Regions from separate parts of the Vreelandella sp. GE22 genome, predicted to be linked through region 2. Evidence: predicted binding sites of a transcription regulator. Region 2 holds the regulator's gene; the other holds the start of a gene.

Region 1 (15,429 bases), 1.4 Mb from region 2:
AGCCGGAAGTATGGTTTTAACGCCGTGCGCTACTTGGGCAAGTTGATGTACGCCCGCGCCGTGTGATAGCGGCGCGACGACTATAGAGGCGTCAGAGGAGCTTGTTCCCGGCATCAGGTCACATAAGTGATTGGTGACAACGAAGGCCATTTGGCCATGGGTAAGCACCGCTGCCTTGGGGCGTCCGGTGGTGCCAGAGGTGAAGAAAAACCACGCCGGATCATCTCGGTCAACTTCGGCGGTCGCTATCTGATTGCCTGAAAAACGCTCGACAAGTGTTTCGTAATCGACACCGAAATTACTTTCTCCAATCGAGACAGTCACATCAATGATGGGAGCGCATGCGGCGGCATGATCAGTGAAGCTGGCGCCACACAGTAGGCCTTTCGCTCCGGAGGATTCGGCTAAATAAGCGACTTCGTCAGGCGACTGGCGGTAGTTGGTGGGAACCCATACGGCGCCTATTCTCCAGCATGCGAACATCGCTTCGAACATTTGATGGCAATTGGAGGATTGCACCAGTAGTCGATCCCCTTTTTTCAGCCCCATTTCATGGCCGAGCGCATACGCAAACGCTTGTGAGCGCTCCTCTATCTCTTTCCATGTCCAGGTTTTTTCACCCCATACGAAGCCAATTTCATCGGAGAAGCGGCGTGAACTCTCGGTCAGAAAGTGGGACAGGTTCATCACCCGAGTAGAAACAGGCCTCAAGCTCTCGTGGATATTAAGACTCATTTCACACGCTCCAGAATAGAAACGTAATTGGTGACCGCCGCGCCTCCCATATTGAAGACACCTGCCAGTTCCGCATTCGGTATTTGCATCTGGTTGGCTTCCCCCATCAACTGCATGGCAGCCATTACATGCATGGAAACGCCGGTGGCGCCGATAGGATGACCTTTGGATTTCAATCCGCCTGACGGGTTAACGGGCAAGGCGCCATCCTTGCGCGTGATGCCTTCCTGAATGACGCGGTGGCCGCTACCCTTTTCGGCAAGACCCATGGCTTCGTACTCAAGCAACTCCGCAATGGTGAAACAGTCATGTGTCTCCACGAGGGATAAATCCATGATATTCAAGCCGGCGTTTTCCAGTGCTCCTTGCCAGGCAATCGATGCCCCGCGAAACTCCAATACGTCTCGTCTTGAAAGCGCCATCAAGTCGTTGGCCTGCGTTCGTGCTCGAAAGGCGATGGCACGCTTTAATTGCGAGGCTGTTTCTGCATCGGCAATGATCATGGCCGCTGCGCCATCTGAGATGAGAGAGCAGTCCGTACGGCGCAAAGGGCCTGCTACTGTGGGGTTGCGTTCTGAAATAGTCGTACAGAAGTCGACGCCGAGATCTTTTTGCATCTGTGCATAAGGGTTGAACACACCGTTTGCGTGATTCTTCGCAGCAATCATGCCCAGTTCGTAAGAATGGTCTCCGTAGGTTTGGAAGTAGCGTTCAGCGATCTTGCCGAATACGCCTGCAAAGCCCCCGTCGATGTTGGCTTCTTCGCGATGATAGCTAGCGCTTAGGAGAATGTTTCCTACCTCTGCAGTAGGCGTTGCCGTCATTTTTTCTGCGCCGATGACCAAGGCGATACGACCACGTCCCGATTCAATGAAATCGAGCGCTCCATGCAACGCTGCGCTCCCTGTTGCACAGGCATTCTCGTACCGCGTTGCGGGTGTGTGCGCGAAGCGCTCATCGCCCATTGCTACAAGAGCTGCCTGGAAGTCCTGGGACGAAAACCCGTTGTTGTAAACGCCCACGAAAATGCCGTCGATCGCATCGTGGCTGACGCCTGCATGAACGAGCGCATCCTGGACCACGCTTTGCATGAGCGCTTGGGTATCGGGTTCGGGCGATTTTCCAAAAGGGGAGTGCGCCCAGCCGACGATCTGTGCTTTTGTCATTATTTGCTCCTGATGGTTGTATTTAGAATTTCTTGTATTCAAAAAAATCTTTGGCCAACTCCGTTTCGATCGCGGTGGCCGCCTCTCGTAGTGAGGGGATCAGTAGCTGTGTTCTACGTGGTTCCTGCATTCGATTTTCAATTGCTGCAATAGAGAGCGAGCCGACTAGAACGCCATCTGGCCAATGAAGAGCGATACCGATCCCCCAGGAATCGGGAAAGATCAGGCCAGAATTAAGCGCATAGCCTTGCTGTCGTGTTTCTCGTATAAGTTTTTGGATTTGATCGACGGATAGTTGAGAAAAGTCGTTTTCAAGAGTCGGTCGCTGTGCCTCCAGAACTTTTTGAATTTCAAGGTCAGGCAGCGTAGCCAGCATAGCCAGAGAACCTGCTCCAATTCCTAGCGGGTGATACGAGCCCTGGAGCAGTGCATGTGTGCGAATGGGATAGGCTCCATCCTCACGCTGCAGGCAGAGCGAAAGATGACCTCGCCTAATAGATAAGCAGGCTGCGTCTTGAGTTTTTTGAGCCAGCCAGGAAACGCTGCATCCTGCCAAGCGAGTAAGGTTGTGCTGTTCAGCGGCCCGCTGGCCTAGTAGAAAGGCTTCTGGCCCCAGTTGATAGCGCTGCGTGGAGTGAGACTGCTCAACCATGCCTGCATTGATAAGCGCTATCAAAAGCCGTCGAGTGGTTGGTTTATTCAAACCACTGTATTGCGTCAGTTCGGATAGAGATGCTCCCTCGCCTGCATGTCGGCCTATCTGACTCAAGAGAGTCATGGCGCGATCAACGCTTTGAGCCCCTGCCGTGGAATGACCAATATCAAATGCCTTGGCTTTGTATTCCATATTATGGACCATAGTTGAGTTTCTTTTTATCTTGTTAGATCTTATTTTGCAGATACTTTGACTTTTTGGAATAGTTTTGGCAAATTTTTATCGTCGTATATATAAATTAAGGTCCATATTATGGATCAATAACAATGAAGTGCTTCAGCACGCATACGCCACAAGGAATACAACACAATGAAATATTATGGTTTTCAAAAAGCTGTATGGCTCGCCTCGGTGACAAGCGCTTTGCTTGTGGGTACCGCTTCTGCCGAAACGCTGCGCCTCTCCCACAATACGGGTAACTCCACCTCTTGGCACTTGGGAGCGGAGCGCTTCGCTGAATTACTGGATGAGTCTTCTGATGGTGAGTTAGGTGTACGTGTTTTCCCTAACGCGCAGCTATCGGGTGGTGATCAGATGCGTCAAGCGGAAATGGTCGGGCGCGGAGCTCTTGATTTACTGATCACCTCAGCTATCAATGTCACTCCCTTGGTACCAGAGATGGCCGTTTTTTCGTTGCCCTACCTCTATGCCAATTATGATGAAGTCGATGCAACCATTCAGGGAGAACCCGTTGAGCTGCTTGAGACCATTCTCGAGGAGCGTGGCATTGTAGTGCTTGCGTGGGGTGAAAATGGTTTCAGAGAATTGACCAATAGCGTTCGCCCTGTACGAACGCCCGAGGATATTCGTGGCCTGAATATACGGGTGGCCGGCCCCATGTATGTTGACGTCATGAATGCCTTGGGCGCTAATCCACAACAAATGCAGTGGACAGAGACCATGACAGCCATGCAGCAAGGTGTCGTCGACGGACAAGAGAACCCCGTTGGTGCGGTCATTATTCCCCAGCAGATATATGAAGTGCAGGATTACCTGACCACTTGGCATTATTCCTATGATCCGATTTTTCTTGGAATGTCCAAGCAGCGTTGGGATGGGTTTGATGAGCAAGAACAAACAATGATCAAGCAGGCTGCAGATCAGGCGATGGCTTACCAAATAGAGATCACTCGAGAAAATACTGCTAAAGGACTGGATTTCCTTCGACAACAAGGTATGCAAATCACGGAGCTTACTGATGATGAAATCAGTGCCTTTCGAGATAAGACTCAACCTGCTTTCGATAAATGGTCAGAAATGATTGGCTCTGAAATAATTTCTACTTTTTTCGATGCCATCGAGGAAAGCGGCCGATAATTTCATTTGTTTCGTGTTTGATTTTAATGGAGCTTCAATATTTTTGAAGCTCCATTAATAAATATATGAGGTGTCTCAAATGAAATTTTTATTGAGAGAGGCAGAAAAGATAATTTGCGCAGTTCTTTTTTTGGCCATGACGTTGCTGGGTTTTGCTAATGTTATAGTTCGTTATGGGACTAACTATTCTTTAGCGGCTACCGAAGAGCTGCTAACTAATGGGTTCTTGATCCTCACTGTTTTTGGGGCTGCAATTGCTGCCAGAAGAGGTGAGCACTTGGCTGTCTCAATTCTTTATGACTTGCTTCCCGCTCTCTTGCGAAAGTGTCTTTTAGTAGTTTCAGGTGGTCTTTCACTTGTTTTGCTTATATTGTCAGCTTATTTCTCGTGGGAGGTGTTTACGAATCAGCTAGCATCAGGTATGCGTTCTTATGGGTTGGGATTGCCGGCCTGGTACTATCACATAGCCGTTCCCTTTGGTTTTGCCCTGATTATTATTCGTTATCTACAGAGCATGTGGGATGAATTAAAAAACCGTAGGGGTGCCACTATGGAGAATGGTAATGATTGATGTCTTCGAAAACCTCTCGTCTGGTTCGCAGATGATATTGGTTTTTTTTGTGCTATTGTTTTTACGTGTTCCTGTGGCTTTTTCTTTAGGCCTCTCTGCTCTTTATGCGATGTGGCATATTGGATTTGGGCTGGATCTGGCTGGCGACTTGATAGCTACTGGAGTCACCAAATTCTCGTTACTTGCTATTCCTTTCTTTATCTTGGCCGGCACTTTAATGGGAAGGTTGGGTATTGCTGAAAGGATGATACGTTTCTTTCAAGTACTCGTGGGCGGCTTGCCTGGAGGAATGGGTGTTGTAGGTACGGTGGTGTGCCTTTTCTGGGGGGCGGTAAGTGGTTCCGGGCCAGCCTCTGTGGCTGCGATAGGGCCCATGATCATTAAAGGAATGGAAGAAGACGGGTATCGCCGTGCTTGTGCCGCGGGCTTGGTATGTACTGGTGCAGCTCTTTCCATTGTTATACCCCCTTCAATTGGGTTGGTGATTTATGGAGTCATTTCCGAAACTTCAATTTCGAAATTATTTATAGCAGCCGTCATCCCGGGGTTATTGATGGGGGCGATGATGTTGCTAATCCTGCCTTTAGGCCGTGAAAAAAAAGGGGCCGGTTTCAATAACCTGGAGTCATATGCAACGTCTGTATTGGGGGCTTCTGTTCCTAATGGAACGTACAAACATCGTCTATGGGTAGCGTTTCGCCAATCGTTCTGGGGACTTCTAACACCGGTAGTCATTTTAGGTGGTATCTACTCAGGTGCCTTCACGCCGACTGAAGCCGCGCTAGTTGCAACTGTTTATGCAATTTTGGTGGGGGCGCTGGCATATCGCACACTTACTTTGAAAAGATTGTACGAGGCATTGAGCGATGCGGCTTCATCTTCATCCGTTGTTATGTTGGTGGTTGCTTATGCTGGCTTATTTGGTTGGGTTGTTACGGTAGATGATCTTGTTGGCTCATATTCCAGCTTGCTACTAGATATAAGTAGTAAAGAATGGGTTGTACTACTCGTCATCATGCTGATCTTATTAGTTGTGGGCATGTTCATGGATGCAGTAACTGTGATGTTCATATCTTTGCCCATCTTTATGCCAATTGTTCATGAAATGGGGTGGGATCCAGTCTGGTTTGGAGTCCTTTTAATGATCAATCTCTCGATTGGCCTTATTACGCCGCCGGTGGGGATTAATCTCTATGTCGCAGCGAATGTCTCAAAACTTTCGATCGAGGAAGTGGCGAAAGGTGCTTTACCGTTTGTGCTTGCTTGCTTGTTGGGGCTTGTGATAGTTGCGGCTTTTCCTTCTCTATCTCTTATTTTGATTGATTTATTTCGTTAATTAATTTGCTAAGGTGACCTGATGAAAACAAAAAACCGTATTGCTATTGTAACTGGGGCTGCTCGTGGTATTGGATTAGCAACGGCTAGGCTTTTTTTAGAAAATGAATATGAAGTGCTAATGATCGATCGTGATACTATTGAACTTGAAAAAGTTGCGGCTGATTTGGAAGGTGCGCATGCATGGGTGTACGACATATCAAATCCAGACGATATAGCCCATTTAGTACGCGAAGCCGAGAACCAATATGGGCGGGTTGATGCATTGGTAAACAATGCAGGTGTTGCGGATTTTCGACCGCTTGAAGAAACCACTTATGATATATGGCGCCGAGTCATGGCGACCAACCTGGATGGCATTTTTCTTACTACTCAGTCGTTATTGCCTCTGCTCAAGGTAGCCAAGGGTGCGATTGTTAATATCGCTTCTATTTCGGGTCTCAGAGCGAGTACGTTACGTGTAGCCTATGGCACGTCCAAAGCTGCGGTCATTCACCTGACTCAACAGCAAGCCGCTGAGCTAGGCGAACACGGCATTCGAGCAAACTGTGTGGCGCCGGGCCCGGTAGATACAAAGCTTGCGATGGCTGTCCATACTCCTGAAATTCGCGCTGCGTATCATGACGCTATCCCCTTGAATCGCTACGGAAGTGAGCGCGAGATCGCCGAAATGATCGTATTCCTTTGCTCTGAGAAAAGCAGCTATGTTACCGGGCAGGTCATTGCAGTAGATGGTGGATTCCAATCTACGGGGGTTGGACTACCTGCGCTTCGAAGCCTCAAGGGATGACAATCGAGACTTCATGGAAATATCTAGATATTCTTAATTCAGGCTGGTAGGTAAGTCCATTTTTTAGACAATAACGCTGACTCTGATAATAGAGCCAGCTACCCACGCATTTTCGACCTTCGTTTTTTAGGCGCTTATGATCGCTTCTGAATCGGCGTTGATTTCAGTGCCGCTTGAACGGATTCAACCCATTGGCCTGCATCATCATCATGCGCTTGGCAAAAGGCAGGCGCTCGGCCAGGTGCAGGCTGAAATCGCCCAGCTGGCGTAGCGGCTTGGCGCCGGTGAACAGGTGGTGGAAGCTGTCCGTGGCGGCAATCATCGCCTGATTGGCCAAGCGGCGCTGCCACTCGTAGCGTTTGAGCGCGGCGCTGTCGCCGGCATCGGTGTGGCCCAGAATCAGCTCGGCCAGGGCGTCGGCGTCGTGCAGGCCAATGTTCAGCCCCTGACCTGCCAGCGGGTGTACCACGTGGGCGGCGTCGCCCATTAGCGCCAGGCGTTTGGCGGTGTAGCTTCTGGCGTGCTGGCGTTTTATGGGGAAGCTTGCGCGGGCGACCACGCGGGTAATACCCCCCAGCCGCTTGGGGTACGCCGCTTCAATGGCGGTTTTAAGAGCGTCGTCGTCCATGGCCTCGCGGGCCTGGGTGGCGCCTTCCTGGTCGTACCACACAAGGGAGGCGCGGTGGCCGGGCAGCGGCAGCATGGCAAGGGGCCCGGTGGGCATGAAGCACTGCCAGCTCACATCTTGCTGGGGAAGTACTGTCTCCACGTTGATGATCATCGCGCGCTGGTGGTAGTCGTGGGTGGCGATCTCGATACCGGCCAGCTCACGAAGTTTGGAGTTCGCGCCGTCGGCACCGACCACCAGTTCGGCGCTCAGCGTCTGGCCGTTATCCAGCTCTACCATACGAGTGCTTCCGCTTGCGTAGGTCGCCACCAACGTGGTTTCGGTATAAAGCGTCACGCAGGCCATGCTTTCCAGGCGCTGCCACAGGGCGTGCTGAAGCGCGATGTTCTCGATGAAAAGGCCAAAGCGCTCCATATCGCTGTCCTCGGCCGAAAACAGGCTGTGCCCGGTGCCTTCCTGGTTCCACACTTCGATATGGCGAAACGACGAGGTGCGCTCTAGCGGAAGGTTAGTGTGGCTTGCCTCGATGAAGTCGAGCGAGCGTTTGTTCAGCGACGAGATACGCAGGTCATAGTCGCCCTCGGGGGCCTTGGGGGGCGTGCTGTGTTCGATCAGCGCCACGCGGCGGCCGGCTTGCCCCAGCCGCGCGGCCAGTGCCGCGCCCACCATGCCGCCGCCAATGATGATGATATCGTGATCTCGCTGCATGAAAGGGCTCCTCGTTAGGCCGGGGCGGGCACGTTGTATGCACCGCCACTGTCTTACAGTATCGTTGAGATGTTAACCGCTTTCCTAGGGTGAAGTATTGACGCAGATAAAAAACCTGACTGAAGTCGAGCAGGCGGGCGAAGAGTTGGCGGTGTTCATACTTCGCCACCCGCGGCTTTTCATCATTACCGGTGCCGGGGTCAGCACCGACAGCGGCATTCCCGATTACCGCGATGCCAACGGCCAGTGGAAACGCTCGCCGCCGGTACAGCACGGTGACTTCATGGGAAGTGCCAGCGTGCGCAAGCGCTACTGGGCGCGGGCGCTGATCGGCTTCAAGGCGCTGGGCAGCGCCCAGGTGGGCGGTTCGCACCGCGTGCTGGCCGCGCTCGAAGCCAAGGGCATGGTGGAAATGCTGGTGACGCAAAACGTCGACCGGCTTCATCAGCGGGCGGGCTCGAAGCGCGTGGTCGACCTGCACGGCCGGGCGGATACGGTGAGCTGTATGCGCTGCGGTTACAGCATCATGCGCTACGCCATGCACGCGGAAATGGCGCGCATGAATCCCCGCTTTGCGGCAATGGATGCCGCCCACGCCCCGGACGGCGACGCGGATCTGGAAACCGATTTCTCGAGCTTCAAGGTGTACGACTGCCCACGCTGTAGCGGGATATTGAAGCCCGACGTGGTCTATTACGGCGACGTGGTGCCCATGGCGCGCCGGCTCGAAGCCGAGGCGGCGCTGGCCCGCTCCAGTGCGGTGCTGGCCGTGGGGACCTCGCTGATGGTGTTCTCCGGCTACCGCTTCTGCCGCGAGGCCCACGCCCGGGGCCTGCCGGTGGCGTCACTTTCGCTGGGCGTGACCCGGGCCGATCACCTGCTCACCCACCAGTGGCGCGCGCCGCTTACGCCGGTACTGGCTCACGCGTTGACATGCCTGGAGCAAACCAGCACTAACGCGCTTTAGAGACCCAAGGGTTATCCGCCACCCAAAGCCGCCAGGGCGCGTCGCGATCCGCCGGGGCGGCGTAGTCGATACCCACACGCGGTCCGCTCGAAATACGCTCAACGGCCTCACCCCGGGCGACCCAAAGCTGTTCCGGCCGGGTCATGTCTTCACCGTAAAGCGATTTGTCGATTTGCAGTGCCCGGGTGAGCTTGCCCGGGCCGTTGCAGAGCGCCTTGCCCTGCATGGGGCGGTAGTAGCGCATGGCCTCTTCGTTGACGGCAGGCTCGACCGCACGCACCAGCACCGCGCAGGGGTTGCCTTCGGGCTGGGTGACGATATTCAAAAGCCAGTGCATGCCGTACACCAGGTACACGTAGGCGTGGCCGGGCGGGCCGAACATTGCCTCGGTGCGCGGCGTTTTGCACCGGTGGGCGTGGCAGGCGGAGTCCGCAGCACCCCGGTACGCTTCGGTTTCCACGATGGTGGCGGCGACCAGCTCATCGCCCACCCGGCGCACCAACTGGCAGCCCAGAAGCTCGCGTGCGACCAGCAGGGTATCGCGGTTATAAAACGGCCGGGGCAGGGGAGTATTGAGCGAGGATTCGGAAATATTAGGAAAACCCATGATATCGCCATAAACTTGAGTCAGGTGCTAGGGTATTACCCCAGCCCGACTATTGAAAGTGGAGGCCTTAGTGCTGAACTTCGATCACGAGTACCAAACGCTTCCCGAGCCACTGTGGCGTGCCTGCGAGCCTTCGGGCGTGGCATCGCCCAGCTTGATCGCCTTTAATGAGGCGCTCGCCGCAACGCTTGGCGCCCGCGCCGTGCCGGATGACGCCACGCTTGCGCAGTGGTTTAGCGGCAACGCTATCCCTGACGGCGCAAGCCCCGTCGCGCTTGGCTACGCCGGGCATCAGTTCGGCAATTTTGTGCCTCAACTGGGCGATGGCCGCGCGCTGCTGCTGGGCGAGGTGGTGGATAGCGAGGGCAAACGCTGGGATGTCCAGCTCAAGGGCAGCGGGCGAACGCCGTTCTCCCGCGGCGGCGACGGTCGCTCGCCACTTGGGCCGGTGCTGCGCGAATACCTGGTCAGCGAGTTCATGGCCGCTATCGGCGTGCCCACCACCCGGGCACTGGCGGCGGTGGCCGCAGGCGAGCGCGTAGTGCGCCAAATGCCCGAGCCCGGCGCGGTGTTCACTCGGGTCGCCTCGAGCCACGTTCGCGTGGGCACCTTCCAGTTTGCCGCACGTCAGGACCAGGCTACTTTAAAAGCGCTGGCGGACTACGTCATCCAGCGCCACTACCCCGAGGTCATGACCGAAGACGACCCTTACCTGGCGCTGCTCGAGTGCGTGACCCGCCGTCAGGCCGAGCTCGTCGCCCGCTGGATGAGCGTCGGGTTTATCCACGGCGTGATGAATACCGACAACACCAGTATCAGTGGCGAGACCATCGACTACGGCCCCTGCGCCTTCATGGAGCAGTTCGACCCGAGCAAGGTGTACAGCTCGATCGACGAAGGCGGGCGCTACGCTTTCAGTAACCAGCCCGCGGCGGCCCAGTGGAACCTGGCGCGCTTTGCCGAAACCTTGCTGCCCTTGATGAACGTGCAGGGCGAAGAAGGCGTCGAGCGCGCGGTAGAGGTGATTCGCGGTTTCGACACGCACTTCGATCATGCCCGGCGGCAGTTGCGTATTGCCAAGCTGGGGCTCGAAGAGGATGCCAAAGAGCTTGCCGACACCCTGATGGACGAGCTCGAAACGCTGATGCAGCAAGGGCGCATGGACATGACCGCCACCTTCGATGCGCTGACCCATTACGCCATCGACTTCGACGACGCCAGCCGCGAGGCGCTGTTGGCGCTCTCCCAAACGCCCAAAGCGTTAGACGTATGGCTCGAGACATGGCGGGGCAGCGAACTGGCCGAGCACGCCACGCGTCAGCACACCATGCGCCGTGCCAACCCGGTGGTCATTCCCCGTAACCACCGCGTGAAAGAGGTCATCGACGCCGCCCTTCAGGGGGATTTTGCGCCGTTTCATACACTGCTGGCGGCGGTAACCCACCCGTTCGATGAGTCGTCCAGCGCGCGCCGGCTGGCCGCGCCGGCCACCAGCAGCGAACAGGTACTGCGCACCTTCTGCGGTACCTAGCCGCTACACGCCATGGCATGGCGGGAGCGCGTCATGGCTATGCTATACTGTGATTTTTTACAGTTAAGGCGGTGGCTTTTCACGTGGCGCTGCTTTTCGACACGGAGGTAAGCAGGGGCCCGTGCGCAAGATTATTCACTGTGACTGCGACTGCTTCTACGCAGCGGTCGAAATGCGCGATAACCCGGCGCTTGCGGATATTCCTATCGCCATTGGCGGTTCCGTGGAGCAGCGCGGCGTGGTTGCCACGTGCAACTACCCCGCGCGGGAATACGGCATCCACTCCGCCATGCCCATGGGCCAGGCGCTCAAACGCTGCCCGCACCTCACCATCATTCGTGGCGACATGGCCAAGTACAAGGACGTGGCTCGCCAGGTGTTTGCCATCTACCGCGAGATGACCGAGCTAATCGAGCCGCTGTCACTGGACGAGGCGTTTCTGGACGTCTCTCAGGTAACCCAGTTCAAAGGCAGCGCCACGCTGATGGCCCAGGCCATTCGCGAGAAAGTGCGCCGGGAGGTGGGCATTACCGTCTCCGCCGGCGTTGCCCCCAACAAGTTTCTGGCCAAGATCGCCAGCGACTGGAACAAGCCCGATGGCCTGTGCGTGATTCCGCCCGACGACGTCGAGCGCTTCGTCGAGGCGCTGCCGGTCAAAAAGATTCACGGTGTCGGCCCGCGCACGGCGGAAAAAATGGCCAGCCTCGATATCCACACCTGCGCGGACCTGCGCACCCGAGCGCTCACCGAGCTGATCGAGCACTTCGGGCGCTTTGGTAAACGTTTGTTTGATCTAAGCCGCGGCCATGACGAGCGCCCGGTCAAGACCCACCGCGAGCGCAAGTCGATCAGCACCGAACAAACCTACTCCCAGGATTTGCCCACGCTCGAGGCGTGCCGGGGCGAGCTTCCCGAGCTTTTGAGCGATTTGGAGCGGCGCTACGCAAGACTGGACCCGCCCCCGGCGGTGAAGGGGCTAATGGTCAAGGTGAAGTTCAACGACTTTACCCAAACCACGGTCGAGCACGCCGACCCCGCGCCGAACATGGCGCAGTTCGAATCGCTTTTGAACGTTGGCTGGGCCCGCGGGGCGCGCCCGGTTCGCCTGCTGGGGGTGGGCTACCGTTTGGCCGACGGCGCCCCGGACACCCAGCTTTCGCTGTTTTAAGGGCCCCAAGGGCTTGGCCTTGACGCCGGTTCTGGCTTTGATTAAAACATCTGTATGACCGATAGCGGCCTAATGGCTGCTGCGCCCCGGACCGCCGGACCGTACTATTTCTTATACTGCCAGAGCCTTTATTAAAAAGCCCTTATGACAGAGCCCTTATGACACTTTCACGTCCTCCCCTGGTCTTTGCCCACGCCAACGGCTTTACCGGCGACAGTTACAAAAGCCTGCTGGCACCCTTGGCCGAGCACTTCGATCTTCAGCCTATCGACCGGGTCGGGCACCACCCGCGCTTCCCGGTGAATCGCAATTGGTCCAACCTGGTCGATGAGCTTTTACATTACCTGCCTACGCACACGAAGGTGCTGGGCGTGGGCCACTCGCTGGGCGGCACCCTGATGGCCATGGCCGCACTTCGCGAGCCCAAGCGCTTTTACGGCGTGGTCATGCTCGACCCGCCCTTGATGATGGGCGTCGATGCTTGGGCGTTGAAAGCGGCCAAGCGCTTTGGTTTCGTCGACCGGATCACCCCGGCCGGCAAAACGCGCAACCGGCGAAGCGTTTGGCCCAGCCGCGAGGCGATGACCACCTCGCTCAAAAGCCGTGGGCTTTTTCGCACCTTTACCCCACAGGCGCTTAGCGACTATGTTGAAACAGGCACCCGGCTACTCGAGGGCGGCCAAGCCGAGCTGGTGTTCGAACCCGGCGTCGAGGTCGCCATCTTTCGCAATTTGCCGGATCACCTTTCGTTCCGGCTGGCCCGGGTTCAGGTGCCGGTGGAAATCGTCGCCGGCGCGGGCTCTGACCTGTTGACACCCAAGCGCATTGGCCGCCTGCAGCGTAAGGGAATGTCGGTCAACCAGGTGCCGGGCGGGCATATGTTCCCCATGGAGCACCCGGAGGAGACCCGCACGGCGATTCTCGATGCCTGGCAGCGTATCCAGGCCCATTGAGGCGCCTTACCCCAAGCCCTATCGATAACGACCAGGAGAGCGACCATGTATCTTTCCGTACAGCTAAGCTACTACCCGCTGACCGATGACTTCAAACCGGTGGTCAAGGAGGTCGTCCAGCGCCTGGAGCAAAGCGGGCTCGAAGTTCACCCCAACCGCATGAGCACTCAGGTGTTCGGCGAATTCGACGCGGTCATGGCCGCCCTTAACGATGTCATGAAATGGTCCTTCGAGACCCACGGCAAAGCGGTATTCACGGCGAATTTTCTAGAAGGGGATCGCCGACCCAGGTAATTCGGTTTTATTGAACAGAACTTTTCAAGCCCGATGCCGCTTATCCAGAGCGGCATTTTATTGCCCTCAACGAGCGTTGAAAGTAAATAATTCTTTAGTTTTCGTTGGCGATTGTGTCGCGTCCTGGTGTCTAAAAGTCGTTAATGGAAACAGTCCGCCTGCTGATATAGGTAAATTGAAAAAGAACCTTAATAAAAATCGGCAGGGAACCTGACACCATGACTCTCATACAACGTAGCGCTCACCGGCTGCACACCGGTAAAACTCTTCTAACGGCCTTGGGATTGGCCTTGGTAAGCGGCCAGACGTATGCCCAGTCGTTCAGCCTGGACTTCTCCAACGAGTACAACGCAAGCTCGATTCACGCCCAAGGCGACGCCTACTTTATCGACAAGGTAGAAGAGCTGACGGACGGTGACATCGACATTACGCTGCATACCGGTGGCGCGCTTGGGTTTAATTCCGGTGACCACTTCTACGCAGTGGCCGATGGCGCCGTGGATATCGCCGATACCCTCTCCGGCACCATGAGCGGTGTGGATGCGCTCTTTTTGCTCTCCTCCTTGCCATTTCTAGTCAATGATATTGAAGACGCCCGCCAGCTTTACGACATTGCCAAACCCTATTACGAAGACGTATTCGAAGATAACGACCAGGTGCTGCTTTACGCCTCGCCCTGGCCGCCCAGCGGTATCTGGTCGAAGGATGCAATCGAAAGCGCCGATGATCTAACGAATCTAAAGATTCTCACCTTCGATCGCAGCGGCACCGAGACCTTTAGAAACGTCGGCGCCTCGCCGGTCAGCCTCTCCTGGGGTGATGTGGTGCCGCAGTTGGCCACCGGCGGCATCAGCGCCGTGCTTACCTCCGCCGAGGCCGGCGCCAATGGCAGCTTCTGGGAGCATCAAAACCACTTCTCCGCTGTTCAGTACGCCATCCCGCTCAACATGGTGCACATGAACAAGGCCGTGTTCGATTCATTCAGCGAAGAGCAGCAGCAGGCCGTGCTCGAAGCCGCTCGCCTGACCGACCAGTACAACTGGTCCGCCGTTGAAACGCGTACCGAGGAGAACTACCAGATGCTCTCGGAGAACGACGTCGAGGTCAGCGACCCCGTATCGCAAGATCTAAGTGACGCGCTCTCCGAGGCCTCTAGCAACGTAATCGAAAACTGGCTGGGGAACATTGGCGACATCGGCGAAACGATCCTGGATGAATTTAGAGGCCAGCAATGAGGTTTTTCGAGCTAATGGAAAAAGCGTCGAAGCTACTCAACCGTGCGGGCGCCGCGATTGCCGTGGCGCTCATCATCTACATGTTTGGCCATATCATTCTCGAAATCGTGATGCGCCTGTTGGGTCGCTCTACCTTCATTTTGGATGAATATATCGGCTACGCCGTGGCGACCATGGCGTTTCTGGGGCTTCCCTACGTGCTCGAAAAAGGCGGTTTGATTCGAGTGTCGCTGCTCATGGAGCGCATACCCGAACCCAAGCGGTGGCCTTTAGAGCTTTTCAGCAGCCTGGTTACCGCCGGCTGTTTTTTATGGCTCTCCACATTTTGGCTGCAAAACGTTCAGCGCAGCTATCAGCGTGGCGTGGTAAGTGAGACCCTGGCCGAAACGCCTATCTGGCTTCCCGAAGGCGCCATCCTCATTGGCATGTGGCTGATTTCACTTACGCTATTAGTGAGGTCATTAAAAATCGTGTTACTGCGCTCGCGGTACTCATCTCCCACGGCCTAGGCTTGGCTAACAGGAACGAACTATGGATATTTTCTGGACGGCCGTTGGCGTGGCGCTGCTGCTGGTGTTTTTCCTCTCAATGGGGACCTGGATATTCGCCTCGATGCTGGCGGTTTCCATTGGCTCGCTCTGGCTTTTCGGGGACTTCAGCGCTGATCGTATCGGTTTGATCTTCTCACGGATTTTATATCGGGCCAGCA
Region 2 (15,429 bases):
AGCCAAGCCCACGGGCGACACCCACCATACGCTCCATGGAGCGGCCCATCAGGCTCACCCGTCGTCCACTCTGCGCCGCCGCTTGGCCAATCGCCCACACGCGCGCCAGGTTGCTGGCAAAGCAGGAGACCACGACGCGGCCCTTGCACGCCTTTAGCGTTCGGGTGAGCGCTTTTGCGACATCGCCTTCGCTGCCTGCGGTACCGGGGAGCGGGGCGTTGGTCGAGTCGCCGACGACGAGATCTAGCGGCGCCAGTGCCTGAAAGTGTGCGGGATTGACGCTCGGGCCGATCAGCGGCGCGGGGTCGAGCTTCCAGTCGCCGGTGTGGAGCACCCGGTAGCCGCCGGCCAGCATCATGATGGCGCAGCTTTCAGGAATCGAGTGCGTCATCAACAGATAGCGAAGCGTGAACGGGCCCTGCTCCAGCGCCTCATTGGGTTCGATCACGTGAATGGCGGCGCTGCTTAAACTGTGCTCGGCAAACTTGTGGCGTAGAAGGCCTGCGGCCAAGGGGGTGGCGTAAATCGGGCACTGCCACTTCGGCCAAAGCCAGGCGACCGCGCCGATATGGTCTTCGTGGCCGTGGGTGATGTAAAGCGCTTGTGGGGTGATGTCGAGCTCGGCCAGGGTCTGGGTATTGGGTACCTGAAGCGGGGCGCTGGGCAGATCCTGGCGAATCATCATGCCGCAATCAATGGCGATCCAGTGGCCGTCATAACCATAAAGCGTCAGGTTCATTCCTATTTCACCACAGCCGCCAAGCGGCAGTATGCGCAAGGGTGGACGGCGGCGGGGACGAAGTTGAACGCGAGATGGATCCATTGATTATGAACAGCCTGAAAAGTAAGGCTTTAACTATACGGTAAGGCGGGGGCGGCTAACAATCATGGCGATGCCAGCCAGGCCCGCTTGCGCTACACTAGCGCCCTTGCACAGCGCTACGACCCCCTTCATGGCGGACAAGGCCTGGCATTTTTAAAATCGTGTTTATATTGAGTGTATTTATGTCGCATTACTACCGTTTAGTGGTTTCCTGCCCGGACCAAGTGGGCATTGTGGCGCGTGTCTCCAGTTTCATCGCCCAGCACGGCGGCTCCATCACCGAGGCAAGCCAGCATTCGGATCTGCAAACGGGTCGGTTTTTCATGCGTTACGAGATCCTTGCCGATTCCATCGGTATGACTGCCGAGGCGCTCGAAGAGGCGTTCTCGCCGATCGCCAGCGCCTTCGACATGCAGTGGGCGCTGGTGGATACGCAAAAGCGGCGCAACGTGGTGATCATGGTCTCAAAAGAGTCCCACTGCCTGGTCGACTTGCTTTACCGCTGGCAGGCGGGTGAGCTCGACTGCAACATCGTGGGGATCATCTCCAATCACCCGGATATGCGCGCGCTGAGTGAGTGGTACCAGATTCCCTACTTTCACATTGCGGTCGACCCAGGCGACAAGCAGGCCTCGTTCGATGCGGTACAGGCGCAAATCGAGGCGCTCAAAGCGGACTGCATCGTGCTGGCGCGCTACATGCAGATTCTGCCGCCGGCGCTTTGTAGCCGCTACGCAGGCCAGGTCATCAACATCCATCACAGCTTTTTGCCCTCGTTTGCCGGTGCCAAGCCTTACCACCAGGCTTACGCGCGGGGCGTTAAGCTGATCGGTGCGACCTGCCACTACGTGACCGAGGAGCTGGATGCCGGCCCGATCATCGAGCAGGACATTCATCGGGTTAGCCACTGCCATACCCCGACGGATCTGGTGCGTTTTGGCCGCGACGTGGAAAAATCGGTGCTGGCGAGGGGAATCCGCTGGCACCTGGAAGACCGGGTGCTGATCGACGGCAACAAGACCGTCGTCTTTAACTAAAAAAAGCGGGGGGCACTGATGAGTGCCCCCCGCTTTTTATACGACGTTCATACAGGCGAGTGGCTTAGCCGAGCGCTTGGCCACTGCCGCCGCGAATCACGCCTACGCCCACGCCTTCGATATCGAGCTGCTGAGTGCGCAGGTCGATTTCGATCGGGTCGAAGTCGCTGTTTTCAGCCAGCAGCGTTACCTGATGGCCGTCGCGCTTGAAGCGCTTGACGGTGACTTCGTCTTCAAGGCGTGCCACCACGATCTGCCCGTCGCGTACCCGCTCGGTGCGGTGCACGGCGAGCAGGTCGCCTTCCAGAATGCCGATATCTTTCATCGAAAGCCCGCGCACGCGCAGCAGGTAGTCCGCCTTGGGCGTGAAGTAGTCCGCCGGAAGCGGGCAGTAGCGGTCGATGTGCTCGGCGGCCAGAATCGGGTTGCCCGCAGCGACTTCGCCAATGATGGGCAAGCCGTTTGCCGGCGTTTCGCCGTTTTCGTTGGCAGCCGGCGCCGGCTCACTGGTTTCGGTGCCTTCCTGGTTGGGTAGGCGAATACCCCGGGAAGTGTGGCGAATGATACGAATCGCGCCTTTGCGCTCGAGGGCGCGAAGGTGTTCTTCCGCCGCGTTGGGTGAGCGAAAGCCCAGCGCTTTGGCGATCTCGGCCCGGGTAGGCGGGTAGCCGAGCTCATTCATGGTTTTAACGATAAAGTCAAAAACGTGCTGTTGACGTACTGTAAGAGGACGGGACATGTCTGACTCCAGCGTAAAAGGGTAACTAAAAAGGTGACTCGATATATATGTGTTTAAGTATACAGTATGTTCCTCTGTCCAGTATATGACTCAAGCCACGGATTATAAAGCCGTTCGGGCATTGAGGAGGGGAGTTCACCTTTTCTTGCGATTGAGACTGGCGCGTTAATGGCCTACTATTTTGCGATGTTTTAAACACTCGTTTTTCTGGAGGGCGCCATGGCGCAATCTGATACGGTCACGCGTATCCTGGATACTGCGGAGGTGCTGTTCGCTGAACGCGGCTTTGCCGAGACCTCGCTTCGTAATATCACCAGCAAGGCACGGGTGAATCTGGCCGCCGTGAACTACCACTTCGGTTCCAAGAAAGCGCTGATCCAGGCCGTATTCGCGCGCTATCTCGATCCTTTCAGCCAGCGCTTTCACGAAGCGCTGGACGCACTCCACGAGCGCTACGGCGAGGATGACATTCCCCTCGAAGTGCTGCTCGAGGCCATGGCGACCACGGTGCTGACGGTGCCCGCCGAGCGTAATAGCCTCAAGGTTTTCATGCGCCTTTTGGGTCTGGCCTATAGCCAGGCCCAGGGGCACCTGCGCCGCTATATACAGCAGCAGTACGGCGATGTGTTCACCCGTTTCGTCGAGCTCGTTCGTCGGGCAACGCCGGAGCTTCCCGACGCGGAACGCTTCTGGCGGCTTCACTTCATGCTGGGCACGGTGATCTTCACGCTTTCCGGGCTCGATGCGCTGCGCGATATTGCCGCCAAGGAGTACAACGAGCAGGTCTCGGTGCGCGATCTTGTCCGGCGGCTACGCCCGGTGGTGGTTTCCGCCATGAACGCGCCGCTTCCCCCCGCTTTGGAGGAGTCTGCGTATGCCGACGCCCAATCTGGCTGAGCTTCCTCCCACCGATGGCCCTTGGCTCGAGGTCGATCTCGCCACCCAGCGCCTGCGCTGCTGGCAGGGTCAAGCGGTGGTACACGAGTGCGCTGTCTCGACCGGTGAAAACGGCGTAGGGCAAAACGAGGGCAGTGGTCAGACGCCCCAAGGCTGGCACTACGTGCGCGCCGCCATTGGTGAAGGCCTGCCGGAAAACGCGGTGTTTCGCGGGCGGCGCTTCACCGGGGAAGTCTTTACCCCGGCGCTGGGCGCGCAAAATCCGCACCGCGACTGGATTCTGACGCGAATTCTCTGGCTTTGCGGGCTCGAGCGCGGCGTTAACCGCGCAGGCCAGACCGACTCCCAGCGCCGCTATATCTATCTGCACGGCACGCCGCCGGACCAACCCATGGGTATCGCCGCCTCCCACGGCTGCATTCGCCTGCGCAATGACGACCTGTTCGCAGTGTTCGCTTTCGCAGCCCCTGGCACGCCGGTCTGGCTCAACGCCTCGGGGCTTTAACGCCGGATTTTGTTTAAGGCCGCCGATCGACTAGAATTGGCGGCCGTTTTATTGGATGCAAGCCGATGACGCAACCGCCAGGCCCGGTCATGCTCGACCTCGAAGGGCCCGCTATCACGCAAGCCGAAAAAGCCCTGCTGGCCGACCCCGCCGTGGGCGGGGTCATTTTGTTTGCGCGCAACGTAGAAAGTGCCGAGCAGGTCAGCGCGCTCTGCCAAAGTATTCGCCGGCTAAGGCCCGATCTGCTGCTGGGCATCGACCAGGAAGGCGGGCGCGTTCAGCGCATCAAAAAAGGCGTTACACGGCTTCCCGCGATGGCGCGCATTGGCGAGATTTACGCCCAAGACGCGGATGCCGGGATACAGCTGGCAATCGATGCCGGCTGGCTGCTGGGCATGGAGATGGCGGCCTGTGGGCTCGATATTAGCTTCGCCCCGGTGCTCGATGTCGAAAGCGGGGTCTCCAGCGTGATTGGCGATCGAAGCTTCAGCCAGGACCCCGAGCACGTCGCCGAGCTCGGCGGACGCTTCATTCAGGGCCTGCACGAGGCGGGTATGGCCGCGGTGGGCAAACACTTTCCCGGCCACGGCGGCATCGAAGCCGACACCCATCATAGCGTTGCCGACGATCCGCGCCCGCTAAGCGAGCTCAAGGCGCGGGACCTGGTGCCTTTCACGCGGCTGGCCGCCCAGCTCGACGGCGTCATGCCCGCCCATGTGGTCTTTAGCGCTTTCGATCAGCGCCCTGCGGGCTTCTCGCCGAACTGGCTCGGGATGCTCAGAGAGTCGCTGGGCTTCAAGGGGGCGATCTTCTCCGATGATTTGACCATGGCCGGTGCCCACGTGGCCGGCGGGCCGGTGGAGCGAGCCCGGGCCGCACTGGCCGCCGGTTGCGACATGCTGCTGGTATGTAATGATCGTGGCGCCGCGCTCGAGGTGGTCGCGCACTGTCAGGGTATCGAGAGCAAGCGCGCCGGCAAGCTTCGCTACGCCCGCGCCCGGCCGGATCTCGCGGCGTTACACGCGCTCAAGCGCTGGCGCCGCGCCAATGCACGCCTGGGTGAGCTGGCCGACTAGCCCGCGCCGCCTTAAAACCTTTTTCTCGTTCGAAGCGCCGATATACCGCCGGCGCTTTTATTTTTTTGAACCTTGATCGCTTGATACCGGAGCCCTTCGATGAACAAACTCGATAAAGAAGCCCTTGAATCCCTGGATTCAATGCGTGCGCTGATGGATAACGCCGACTGCCTGATCACCCAGGCGCAGGTCGAGGAGGCCCTCGATCACATGGCCGAAGCCATCACGCGGGATTTGGGCGACAAGCTGCCGGTGTTTTATTGCGTGATGAACGGCGGGCTGATCACCACCGGCCATCTGCTGACCCGGCTGGGCTTTCCGCTGGAAGTCGACTACCTGCACGCTACGCGCTACCGCAACGAACTGCGCGGTGGCGAGCTTTTCTGGCGGGTCTCGCCGGAAGTACCCATGGCCGGACGCCATGTGGTGATCATCGACGACATTCTCGACGAAGGCTCGACCCTGGCGGCGATTCTGGATTACTGCCAACAGGCCCAAGCGGCGAGCGTCACCACCGCCGTGCTGGTCGATAAACAGCACGACCGCAAGGCGATACCGGGGCTCAAGGCCGACTACTGCGGCTTGGAAGTGGCGGATCGTTACGTGTTCGGTTTCGGCATGGACTACAAGGGTTACTGGCGCAACGCCCCGGGTATCTTCGCGCCCAAGGGGCTATGAGCCTTACCCCTTTAGCGGGGCGAAAAACGCCGCGTTAGCCCGGTTTCGGCGATCATGCGCGTGGAGATCTCCTCGATCGAGAAGCGGGTGGTATCGATGAACGGAATGCCAAGCGTGCGGTAAAGCGCGCTTGCCTGCTCCACTTCCTGCACGCACTGGTCGATCGAGCTATAACGGCTGTTGGGGCGGCGCTCGTTACGAATGGCCGAAAGCCTTCGCGGGTCGATGGTCAGCCCGAAGAGCTTGTGGCGGTGCGGGGCGAGCACCCTGGGCAGTTTCAAGCTGCCGTCCTCGTCGAGATCGTCTTCGGTGATCGGGTAATTGGCCGCGCGGATGCCGAACTGCAGCGCAAGATAAAGCGACGTTGGCGTTTTGCCGCAGCGCGAAACGCCGACCAGAATGACGTCCGCCTGATCGTACTGGTGGGTGCGCGCGCCGTCGTCGTTGTCGAGGGCAAAGTGTACCGAGTGGATGCGATCCATGTAGACATCGTCGCTGCCAATGGCGTGGGTTCGCCCGACACTATACGAAGAGTGGGTCTCGAGCTCTTGCTCCAGCGGCGCCAAAAAGGTCGAAAACACATCCACTTTGAAGCCCTGGGCCTGGCGAATGACGTCGCGAATTTCCTGATCGACGATGGTGTCGATGATGATCGGGCGCTGGCCGTCGCGGTTGGCGGTGGCGTCGATGATATTGGCGAGCGCCTGGGCTTTTTCGACCGAGTCGATATAGGGCTTGGTGAGCATCGTGATCTCGACACCGCTGAATTGCGCCAAAAGGCTACGCCCCAAACTCTCGGCGGTGATCCCCGTTCCGTCGGAAATAAAAAATGCCGTACGCTTCATGCTTTTCTCCCGTTGATCACCTCGATGCGTGAAGCGCTATTCTCACCGTTGGGTGTCGTAAGCACAACGGGCCAGGCCGCTATGGAGCAGGCGACTACAGAAAGCGCTTCAATTCTCGCCGTGTTGTAAAAAACCTTCACTGACTTCGCGGTTAGACTAATGGCGAATACGAGGGGGCGGTGATAGGGTGACACGCTCAATGAAATTGACCGACCCGCTCTGGCGAGACCCGGTCGGGTGGTTCAACCCGCGGTCGATAATTAAAAGGGGTGTTGCGTGCAAGAGTACATTGTGTGGTTCGATCAACTGGGCATGAACGACGTCGAGCGAGTAGGCGGCAAGAACGCCTCGCTCGGTGAAATGATCTCCAATCTTGCGGGCGCCGGTGTCACCGTGCCCGGCGGCTTTGCCACCACCGCGCACGCCTACCGTGAATTTCTCGCTTTCGAGGGCCTCAACGACCGGATCAACGCGCTGCTGACGCGTTTGGACGTCGACGACGTCAAGGCGCTTGCACAGGCGGGCAGTACCATCCGTCAGTGGATTATCGATACGCCCTTACCGCCCGCTTTCGAGCACGCCTTGGCAGATGCCTACGCCGCCCTGCAACAGCGCCACCCCAACCTGAAAGCCGCCGTACGAAGCTCCGCTACCGCCGAAGACCTGCCGGATGCCTCCTTTGCCGGCCAGCAGGAAACCTTCCTCAACATCGAAGGCTTCGACAACGTCAAGCGCGCCGTACACGAGGTGTTTGCTTCATTATTCAACGACCGGGCGATTTCTTATCGCGTGCACCGCGGCTACGCCCACGAGAACGTGGCGCTTTCCGCGGGCGTGCAGAAAATGGTGCGCTCGGAAACCGGCGCCTCTGGGGTCATGTTCACCCTGGACACCGAGTCGGGCTATCGCGATGCGGTATTCGTCACCGCCTCCTGGGGGCTGGGTGAAACCGTGGTGCAAGGCGCCGTCAACCCGGACGAGTTCTACGTTCACAAACCCACCCTGGAAGCGGGGCGCCCGGCGGTGCTGCGCCGCACCCTGGGCTCCAAGCTGATCAAGATGGTTTACGGTGAAAGTGCCAGCGCCGGAAAGTCCGTCGAAACCGTCGACGTCCCACTCTCTGATCGCGGGCGCTTTTGTATCAACGATGAGCAGATCATGGATCTTGCCCGCCAGGCGGTCACCATCGAAAAGCACTACCAGCGGCCCATGGATATCGAGTGGGCGCTGGACGGCGACGACGGCAAGCTCTACATCGTTCAGGCGCGCCCGGAAACCGTGGTTTCCCAGCAGGAGGGCGGCAAGCTCGAGCGCTTCCATCTCCGGGAGAAAGGGCGCCGGCTGATCACCGGCCGGGCGATCGGTCAGCGTATCGGCAGCGGTACGGTGAAAATCGTGCTCAGCCCGGACGAGATGCACAAGATCAACGACGGCGACATCCTGGTCACCGACATGACCGACCCGGATTGGGAGCCGATTATGAAGCGTGCCTCGGCGATCGTCACCAATCGCGGCGGGCGTACTTGCCATGCGGCGATCATCGCGCGTGAGCTGGGTATCCCCGCCGTGGTCGGCTGTGGCGATGCCACGACCCAGCTGCGCGAAGGCATCGACGTCACCGTCTCCTGCTCCGAAGGTGACACCGGCAACGTCTACGAAGGCATTCTCGATTACGAATGCAAGGTTTCAAGCGTCGACGCCATGCCCGAGATTCCGTTCAAGATCATGATGAACGTGGGTAACCCGGATCGCGCCTTCGGCTTCGCCGGTTTGCCCAACGCCGGTGTGGGGCTTGCCCGGCTCGAGTTCATCATCAATCGTATGATCGGCGTGCACCCCAAGGCGCTGCTGGAGTACGACCGTCAAACGCCGGATTTGCAGCAGGTGATCGACGCGCGCACCGCGGGTTACGACGACCCGGTCAGCTTCTACGTCGACAAGCTCGTCGAAGGCATCTCGACGCTGGCCGCGGCGTTCTACCCCCAGCGAGTGATCGTGCGGCTTTCGGATTTCAAATCCAACGAGTACGAAAACCTGATCGGCGGTAAGCTTTACGAGCCCGGCGAAGAGAACCCCATGCTGGGTTTCCGGGGCGCCTCGCGCTATGTTTCCGACGCCTTCCGGCCGTGTTTCGAGCTGGAGTGCCGTGCGCTCAAGCGCGTGCGCGACACCATGGGTTTTGAGAACGTCGAAATCATGGTGCCGTTCGTGCGCACCCCGACCGAGGCGCGCGACGTAGTGGAGCTGCTGGCCGCCAACGGGCTGGCGCGCAACCCGGCTGACCCGAACGGCCTCAAGGTCATCATGATGTGCGAGCTGCCCGCCAACGCGCTGCTCGCCGATGAGTTCCTCGAGCACTTCGACGGCTTCTCCATCGGCTCCAACGACCTGACGCAGCTTACCCTGGGGCTCGACCGTGACTCCGCCATCGTCGCGCACCTGTTCGACGAGCGTAATGAAGCGGTGAAAAAACTCCTCTCCATGGCGATCCAGGCGTGCAAGGCGCAGGGCAAGTACGTGGGGATCTGCGGGCAGGGCCCGTCGGATCATCCGGACCTTGCCAAGTGGCTGATGGAGCAGGGTATCGACTCGGTATCGCTCAACCCGGATGCGGTGCTGGAGACCTGGTTCATGCTGGCCGGGGAAACCATCGCCTAAGCAGCCTTGTCAATTCAGCGATTAATGCGCCCGGCCATTGTGCCGGGCGCACGCGTTTTATAGGCTAACCTGTCAGGTGAGTAAGCCAACACCTTTTCCCGCTCAAGAAAACGCCGGCTTCGGCCTCGAAATATCTCAGGAGTGATCATGCTGCCACTACGGGCGACGCTGCCCTTGACCGGCTTATTGCTGGTTCCGCTCTACAGCTTTGGCTTTACCTACGAAGCGCCCTCGGTGACCCCGGAAGTGGGCTCGGGCTATGAAGAGAAGCCCGGCTGGGCGAACGATAAATTCGCCGTCGCCGCCGCCAACCCGCTGGCCACCGATGCCGGCCGGCAAATTCTTGAAGCCGGCGGTAACGCCATCGACGCGGTCATCGCCGTGCAGATGGTATTGACGCTGGTCGAGCCGCAATCCAGCGGCATCGGCGGCGGGGCCTTTTTGATGCACTTCGATGGCAACGATATCGACGCCTTCGACGGTCGCGAGACCGCCCCGGCGGCGGCGGACGAGATGCTGTTCATAGAAGATGGCGAGCCGCTGGCGTTCATGGACGCGGTGGTGAGCGGGCGCTCGGTCGGTGTACCCGGCACGCTGAAAATGCTCGAAACCGCCCACGCCGCCCACGGCCAGCTCGACTGGGAGACGCTTTTCGTCCCGGCGATTACGTTGGCCGAGGAGGGCTTCGAAGTGAGCCAGCGCCTGCACACAAGCCTTGACGAAGACCCGGCACTGCGCGATGACCCGCTCGCCGGGGCGTTTTACTACGACGCGCAAGGCGAGGCGTTGGCGGTGGGCGAGACGCTGACCAACCCGGCGCTGGGCGCACTGCTTCGCCGGATAGCAAGCGAAGGCAGCCGCGCCTTCTACGAAGGCGACGTGGCCCAGGACCTGGTCGAGCGGGTGCAAAATCACCATACCCGCCCGGGGGAAATGAGCCTGGAGGATTTGAGCGGTTACGAAAGCATCACCCGGGAGGCGATCTGCACGCCCTGGCAGCAGTGGGATGTCTGCGGCTTTCCGCCACCGTCCTCGGGGCACCTGACCGTCATGCAAATTCTGGGCATGCTGGAGTACCAGCCGATGATCGAGGCGCCTTTGGATAACGGCGCGGCGAGCAGCGGCTGGCTGCATCAGTTTTTAGAAGCGTCGCGGCTCGCGTTTGCCGACCGTGGCCGCTATATCGCCGACCCGGACTTCGTCGAGGCGCCAGGGGGCGATTGGTCGCTGATGCTCGCCCCGGAGTACCTGGAAAGCCGCAGCCGTTTGATCGAGGAAACCAGCATGGGCGAGAGCGCCGAGCCTGGTAACCCCGGCGAGTTCGAGGTGAGCTATGCAAGCCAGCCCACCCAGCCCGAGTACGGCACCAGCCACATCAGTATCGTCGATGAAGAGGGCAACGCGGTGGCCATGACCACCACCATCGAGCAGGCGTTTGGCTCGCGCATCATGGCCGACGGCGGCACGGGCCTGGCCGGCGGGTACCTACTCAATAACGAGATGACCGATTTCTCCTTCGAGCCGGAAGTCGACGGTGAGCCGGTGGCCAACCGGGTCGAGCCCGGCAAGCGGCCACGTTCGAGCATGAGCCCGACATTGGTGTTCGATCACGACAACGGCGATTTCGTGGCAAGCCTGGGTTCGCCCGGCGGTGCGGCGATCATTCACTACACCGCACGCACGCTTTTGGCCATGCGTGACTGGGGCCTGAGCGCCCAGGAAGCGCTGAACCTGCCCCACGCGGTCACGCTTGGCGGCGATGTCTGGCTCGAAGAAGGACGCTTTCCCGAGGCGACCATCGAGTCGCTCACCCAGCGCGGGCATAGCGTCAGCGAGCGCGAGCTGACCAGTGGTCTTCAGGCGATCCGTCGCCTGGAAGACGGCACGCTGTTTGGCGGCGCCGACCCGCGCCGTGAAGGCGTCGTGATGGGCGAGTAGGCCGGCCTTTAGGTCAAGTTACTCGCGCAGCCAGTTGCGTAGTTTTACTAGTATCAGACCGCCATCGCTCAAGGCATGGCGGTCTTCTATTAGCATGCTCAGCCGGTCCGGGTAGTCGGTAATGATCGCATCCACGCCTAGATCGATCAGTGTCGACATCCGCGCGCGGTCGTTGACCGTCCAGGCGTGTATCTCGTAGCCGTAGCGCGCGGCGAGCTCGATCTCATGCTGGGTGATGCGGTTGTGGCGAAGGCCTAGCGCGTCGAAGCTGCGCCGGTCGAGCGTGCCCGGCAAAATCAACTGGGCCAGAAGCGTCACACGAAGCGCCGGCGCCTGCTCCTTGATGAAGGTGACGATTCCCGGCGTCGTGGTGGCTACGCGCATATCCATCTGCGCGTGGGGAAAGCCACATTCGCTCATGCCATCGAGCGCGCTTGGCTGGGTCGCCCAGCAGCGGTAGCGGATGTCCGACTCCGCATCGAGGGCATCCAGTACGGCCTGGGCCAGGCGCTGCTCGTCCCGGGGTAAGGCTTTCATGTCGATCATCAGCCCCGCCTTGCCACGCACCAGCGCCAGCGTTTCATCGAGCCCGGCAATGGGCTCGTTGATGAAAGCGTCGCCGAACCAACTGCCCACGTCGAAGCCGCTTAGCTCCTCGCGGGTCAGATCATTAAAATCCCGGGGGTCGCCGGTCAGCCGTGTAAGGCTTCGGTCGTGGTACAGAAGTACCGCATCATCAGCGCTTAACCGCACGTCGAGCTCCACGAAATCCGCCCGGTCCTTGAGCGCCTGACGCACGGCGGCCAGGGTGTTTTCCGGCGCGACCATGGAGCTTCCCCGGTGGGCGATTACCGCCACGTTGTCGCGCAGCTCGAAACTGTTGAGAATCCACCAGGCTTGTAGCGCGGCAAATACCAGCACGAAGGCCTCGACCGCCCAGGCTAGGCGGCCGGGGTTGGCGTTGCCCTCCCTGGGCGCCGGGTGGGGCTCGCGGCAGGCCAGCTGAAGGTAGAGGCACGCCGAAAGCAGGGCGTTGGTGGCAATGCCGAGAAAGGTAATGGTCAGGGTGATCAGCACATAGCCGGTGAGATAGGCAAGCATCGCCGGGATCAGTACGGCGCTTCGCTCGGGTAGCCACCACAAAAGCGGCGTGACGATCAAATCGAAAAGTAAGGTGACGAGCACCGGAAGCGCCACGATCAGCACCAGCAGTATCAGTACCGCCGCGCCGATCGAGCGCCGCCCGCCCCGGGTGAGCGGCACGCTCTGCCTAAGCGCGGCCAGCGGCGAGCGCTGCTCGACGGCTACCAGCGGTAGAGCGAGCATCCAGCGAAGATAGAGCCAGGCCGCCAGGCTCGCCCATATCAAGACCAACGGCAGCGCGCAGGCAATGAAGTACCAAAGCACCGGCGGGCGAACGCGCTGCAGGTAGTAGAGATCCAGATCGCTGAGAAATAGATCGAATAGCCAGGTAAGCCCGAGCATGAAGGGGGCGAGCAGTAACAGGTGGGCGCTGACCTGAACGATGACCAATCCAGCAAGGGCCGGCAGACGCCGGGTGCTCAGCCAAAGCGCTTCAAAAGCCAAGCGGTAGTGGTTTCCCCGGGCCCGGGTGGCGACCAGCAGCATGCCCGCCTGCTGCCAGTAAATCAGCAAAAAGGCGAACCAGAGCCCCACCAACAGGGTTAACAAACCCAACGGGCTAAAAAGCAGCGCGACCAGTGCCTCGGTCGTGATGACCGTGCGGTTGAGCGCTGAAAGCAGGGTTTGCGACACCCAGCCAATGGCGGGCAGCACCAGCGCCGACGCCAGCAGCGTATAGATCAGGTGATAAGCGATTAGCGGTCTTAGGTGGTCTTTCAGCGTTCGATAAAGGGCGTGGCCCAGGGTGGTCAGCGGCGGCATAAAAAGGAGCTTTTGAAGTGAGTGCAGGCGCGGCGTTTGACTCGCGCCGGACAAGCGGCCTAAGAGAGGGCCAGGGCAGCGTCGGACACGATAATACCGTTGTTATCGGCGTAGAGCCACTGGCCGGGCTGGAGGGTGGTACCGGCAAAGGTGACCGGGATATCGCGCTGGCCTTCGCCGTTTTTCTCGCTTTTGCGTGGATGGCTACCCAGCGCCTGAACGCCGAGCGAAAGCGTCGCCAGAATATCCACATCGCGCACGCAGCCGAACATCACAACACCGGCCCAGCCGTTTTTGACGGCCTGCTCGGCCAGCATGTCGCCCAGCATGGCGCAGCGGTAAGAGCCGCCGGCATCGACCACCAGGACCGCGCCTTCGCCGGGCTCGGCAACCGCCTCTTTTACCCTGGAATTATCCTCGAAGCATTTGACCGTACGCACGCGCCCGTAAAAGGCCTCGACACCGCCCATATTGACGAAGAGCGGATCGAGAACGGCCACCTGGGGGTTGGCATCACAAAGGTCCGGCGTCACGATGTTTAAAGCAGGTGCAGCGGTGGTCGACATGAAGTGCTCCTTGAATGGATGAGGGTGAGCATAAAAAACGCCCCGTCCTCGTAAAAGGAGCGGGGCGTTCGGTCATCGGCTCAGGGCGGCAAAAATTGACCGCCCTGCGATGGTGCGAGCATCGGCGATGGGGTGGTTGCCAAAAGCGGCTTAAGCTTCCTGGGCAACCGGAATCACGTTCGAGGCAATCTTCTGATACTCCTCGATTTCGTGGAAGTTCATGTAACGATAGATCTCGCCGGCCATGGCGTCAAATTCGGCCATGTAGCGCTGATACTCTTCAACGCTTGGCAGGCGGCTTTCGACGGCGGCCACCGCCGCCAGCTCCGCCGAGGCCAGGTACACGTTGGCACCATCGCCCAGGCGGTTCGGGAAGTTACGTGTAGACGTAGACACCACGGTGCTTTTCGCTTCGACGCGGGCCTGGTTACCCATACACAGTGAACATCCCGGCATTTCCATGCGGGCACCCGCGCGACCGTAGATGCCGTAATAGCCTTCTTCGGTCAACTGGTGCTGGTCCATCTTGGTCGGTGGCGCCAGCCACAGGCGCGTTTTCAGGCTACCCGCAGGCTGTTTTTCGAGCAGTTTACCCGCCGCGCGGAAATGACCGATGTTGGTCATGCACGAGCCGATAAACACCTCGTCGATTTTTTCACCGGCGACATCGGAAAGAAGCCGCGCGTCGTCCGGGTCGTTGGGCGCGCAGAGAACCGGCTCCTTGATCTCGTCCAGGTCGATTTCGATGACTTCGGCGTACTCGGCGTCCTGGTCGGCGCGCATCAGGCTCGGGTTGGCAAGCCAGGCTTCCATGCCTTCGATACGCCGGCTGATGGTACGCTCGTCGCCGTAGCCGTTGGCCATCATCCATTTCAAAAGGGTGATGTTGGACTTCAGGTACTCGGTCACGCTCTCTTCGGATAGCGTGATGGTACAGCCCGCTGCACTACGCTCGGCGGAGGCGTCGGAAAGCTCGAACGCCTGCTCGACGGTCAAATCCTCGAGGCCTTCGATTTCGAGTACGCGGCCGGAAAACGCATTCTTCTTGCCGGACTTGGCCACGGTCAGAAGACCCTGTTTGATGCCGTAAAGCGGAATGGCATGGACCAGGTCCCGAAGTGTGACACCTGGCTGGCGCTTGCCTTTAAAGCGCACCAGCACGGATTCCGGCATATCCAGCGGCATGACGCCGGTGGCGGCGGCAAACGCCACCAAACCCGAGCCCGCGGGGAAGGAGATGCCCATCGGGAAGCGGGTGTGGGAGTCACCGCCGGTGCCGACCGTGTCCGGCAGCAACATGCGGTTGAGCCAGCTGTGAATGATGCCGTCGCCCGGGCGTAGTGAAACGCCGCCCCGGTTCATGATGAAATCGGGCAGGGTGTGGTGCGTGTCGACGTCCACGGGCTTGGGGTAGGCCGAGGTGTGACAAAACGACTGCATGACCAGATCGGCCTGGAAGCCCAGACACGCCAGATCCTTGAGCTCGTCGCGGGTCATCGGGCCGGTGGTGTCCTGGGAGCCCACGGTGGTCATCTTCGGCTCGCAGTACATGCCAGGACGCACGCCGGGCAGATCGCAGGCCTTGCCGACCATCTTCTGGGCAAGCGTAAAGCCTTTGCCAGTATCCTTGGGCTGCTCGGAGAGGCGGAAAACATCGGAGGCTTCAAGGCCCAGCGATTCCCGCGCCTTGCCGGTCAGGCCGCGCCCTATGATCAGCGGAATACGGCCACCGGCGCGCACTTCGTCGAGAATCAGCTGAGTC

The links. Region 2 encodes LexA, which represses DNA repair genes until DNA is damaged. Its sites were predicted from a motif close to TACTGTNTANNTANACAGTA; they were not measured.
Region 1: a site for LexA is predicted at 11,116-11,135, ahead of dinB (DNA polymerase IV). Genes of this name have one in related genera too.

Annotation. Positions count from the first base shown of each region.
Region 1 covers NZ_OZ309110.1:2,929,132-2,944,560, reverse strand. Annotated here, with positions in the region: gene ACWHRL_RS13715 (acyl-CoA synthetase) at 1-735, opposite strand, end outside; gene ACWHRL_RS13710 (acetyl-CoA acetyltransferase) at 732-1,901, opposite strand; gene ACWHRL_RS13705 (IclR family transcriptional regulator) at 1,924-2,748, opposite strand; gene ACWHRL_RS13700 (DctP family TRAP transporter solute-binding subunit) at 2,926-3,933, shown strand; gene ACWHRL_RS13695 (TRAP transporter small permease) at 4,013-4,504, shown strand; gene ACWHRL_RS13690 (TRAP transporter large permease) at 4,497-5,840, shown strand; gene ACWHRL_RS13685 (SDR family NAD(P)-dependent oxidoreductase) at 5,862-6,629, shown strand; gene ACWHRL_RS13680 (FAD-dependent monooxygenase) at 6,793-7,965, opposite strand; gene ACWHRL_RS13675 (NAD-dependent protein deacetylase) at 8,063-8,932, shown strand; gene ACWHRL_RS13670 (DNA-3-methyladenine glycosylase) at 8,919-9,539, opposite strand; gene ACWHRL_RS13665 (protein adenylyltransferase SelO) at 9,610-11,070, shown strand; gene dinB (DNA polymerase IV) at 11,192-12,238, shown strand; gene ACWHRL_RS13655 (alpha/beta fold hydrolase) at 12,397-13,191, shown strand; gene ACWHRL_RS13650 (YkoF family thiamine/hydroxymethylpyrimidine-binding protein) at 13,237-13,485, shown strand; gene ACWHRL_RS13645 (TRAP transporter substrate-binding protein) at 13,704-14,720, shown strand; gene ACWHRL_RS13640 (TRAP transporter small permease) at 14,717-15,229, shown strand; gene ACWHRL_RS13635 (TRAP transporter large permease) at 15,252-15,429, shown strand, end outside.
Region 2 covers NZ_OZ309110.1:1,555,120-1,570,548, forward strand. Annotated here, with positions in the region: gene ACWHRL_RS07385 (ribonuclease J) at 1-739, opposite strand, end outside; gene purU (formyltetrahydrofolate deformylase) at 1,006-1,860, shown strand; gene lexA (transcriptional repressor LexA) at 1,925-2,599, opposite strand; gene ACWHRL_RS07400 (TetR/AcrR family transcriptional regulator) at 2,819-3,496, shown strand; gene ACWHRL_RS07405 (L,D-transpeptidase family protein) at 3,474-4,001, shown strand; gene nagZ (beta-N-acetylhexosaminidase) at 4,067-5,077, shown strand; gene ACWHRL_RS07415 (hypoxanthine-guanine phosphoribosyltransferase) at 5,177-5,755, shown strand; gene ppsR (posphoenolpyruvate synthetase regulatory kinase/phosphorylase PpsR) at 5,767-6,600, opposite strand; gene ppsA (phosphoenolpyruvate synthase) at 6,877-9,258, shown strand; gene ggt (gamma-glutamyltransferase) at 9,406-11,196, shown strand; gene ACWHRL_RS07435 (glycerophosphodiester phosphodiesterase family protein) at 11,215-13,101, opposite strand; gene rraA (ribonuclease E activity regulator RraA) at 13,161-13,667, opposite strand; gene acnB (bifunctional aconitate hydratase 2/2-methylisocitrate dehydratase) at 13,818-15,429, opposite strand, start outside.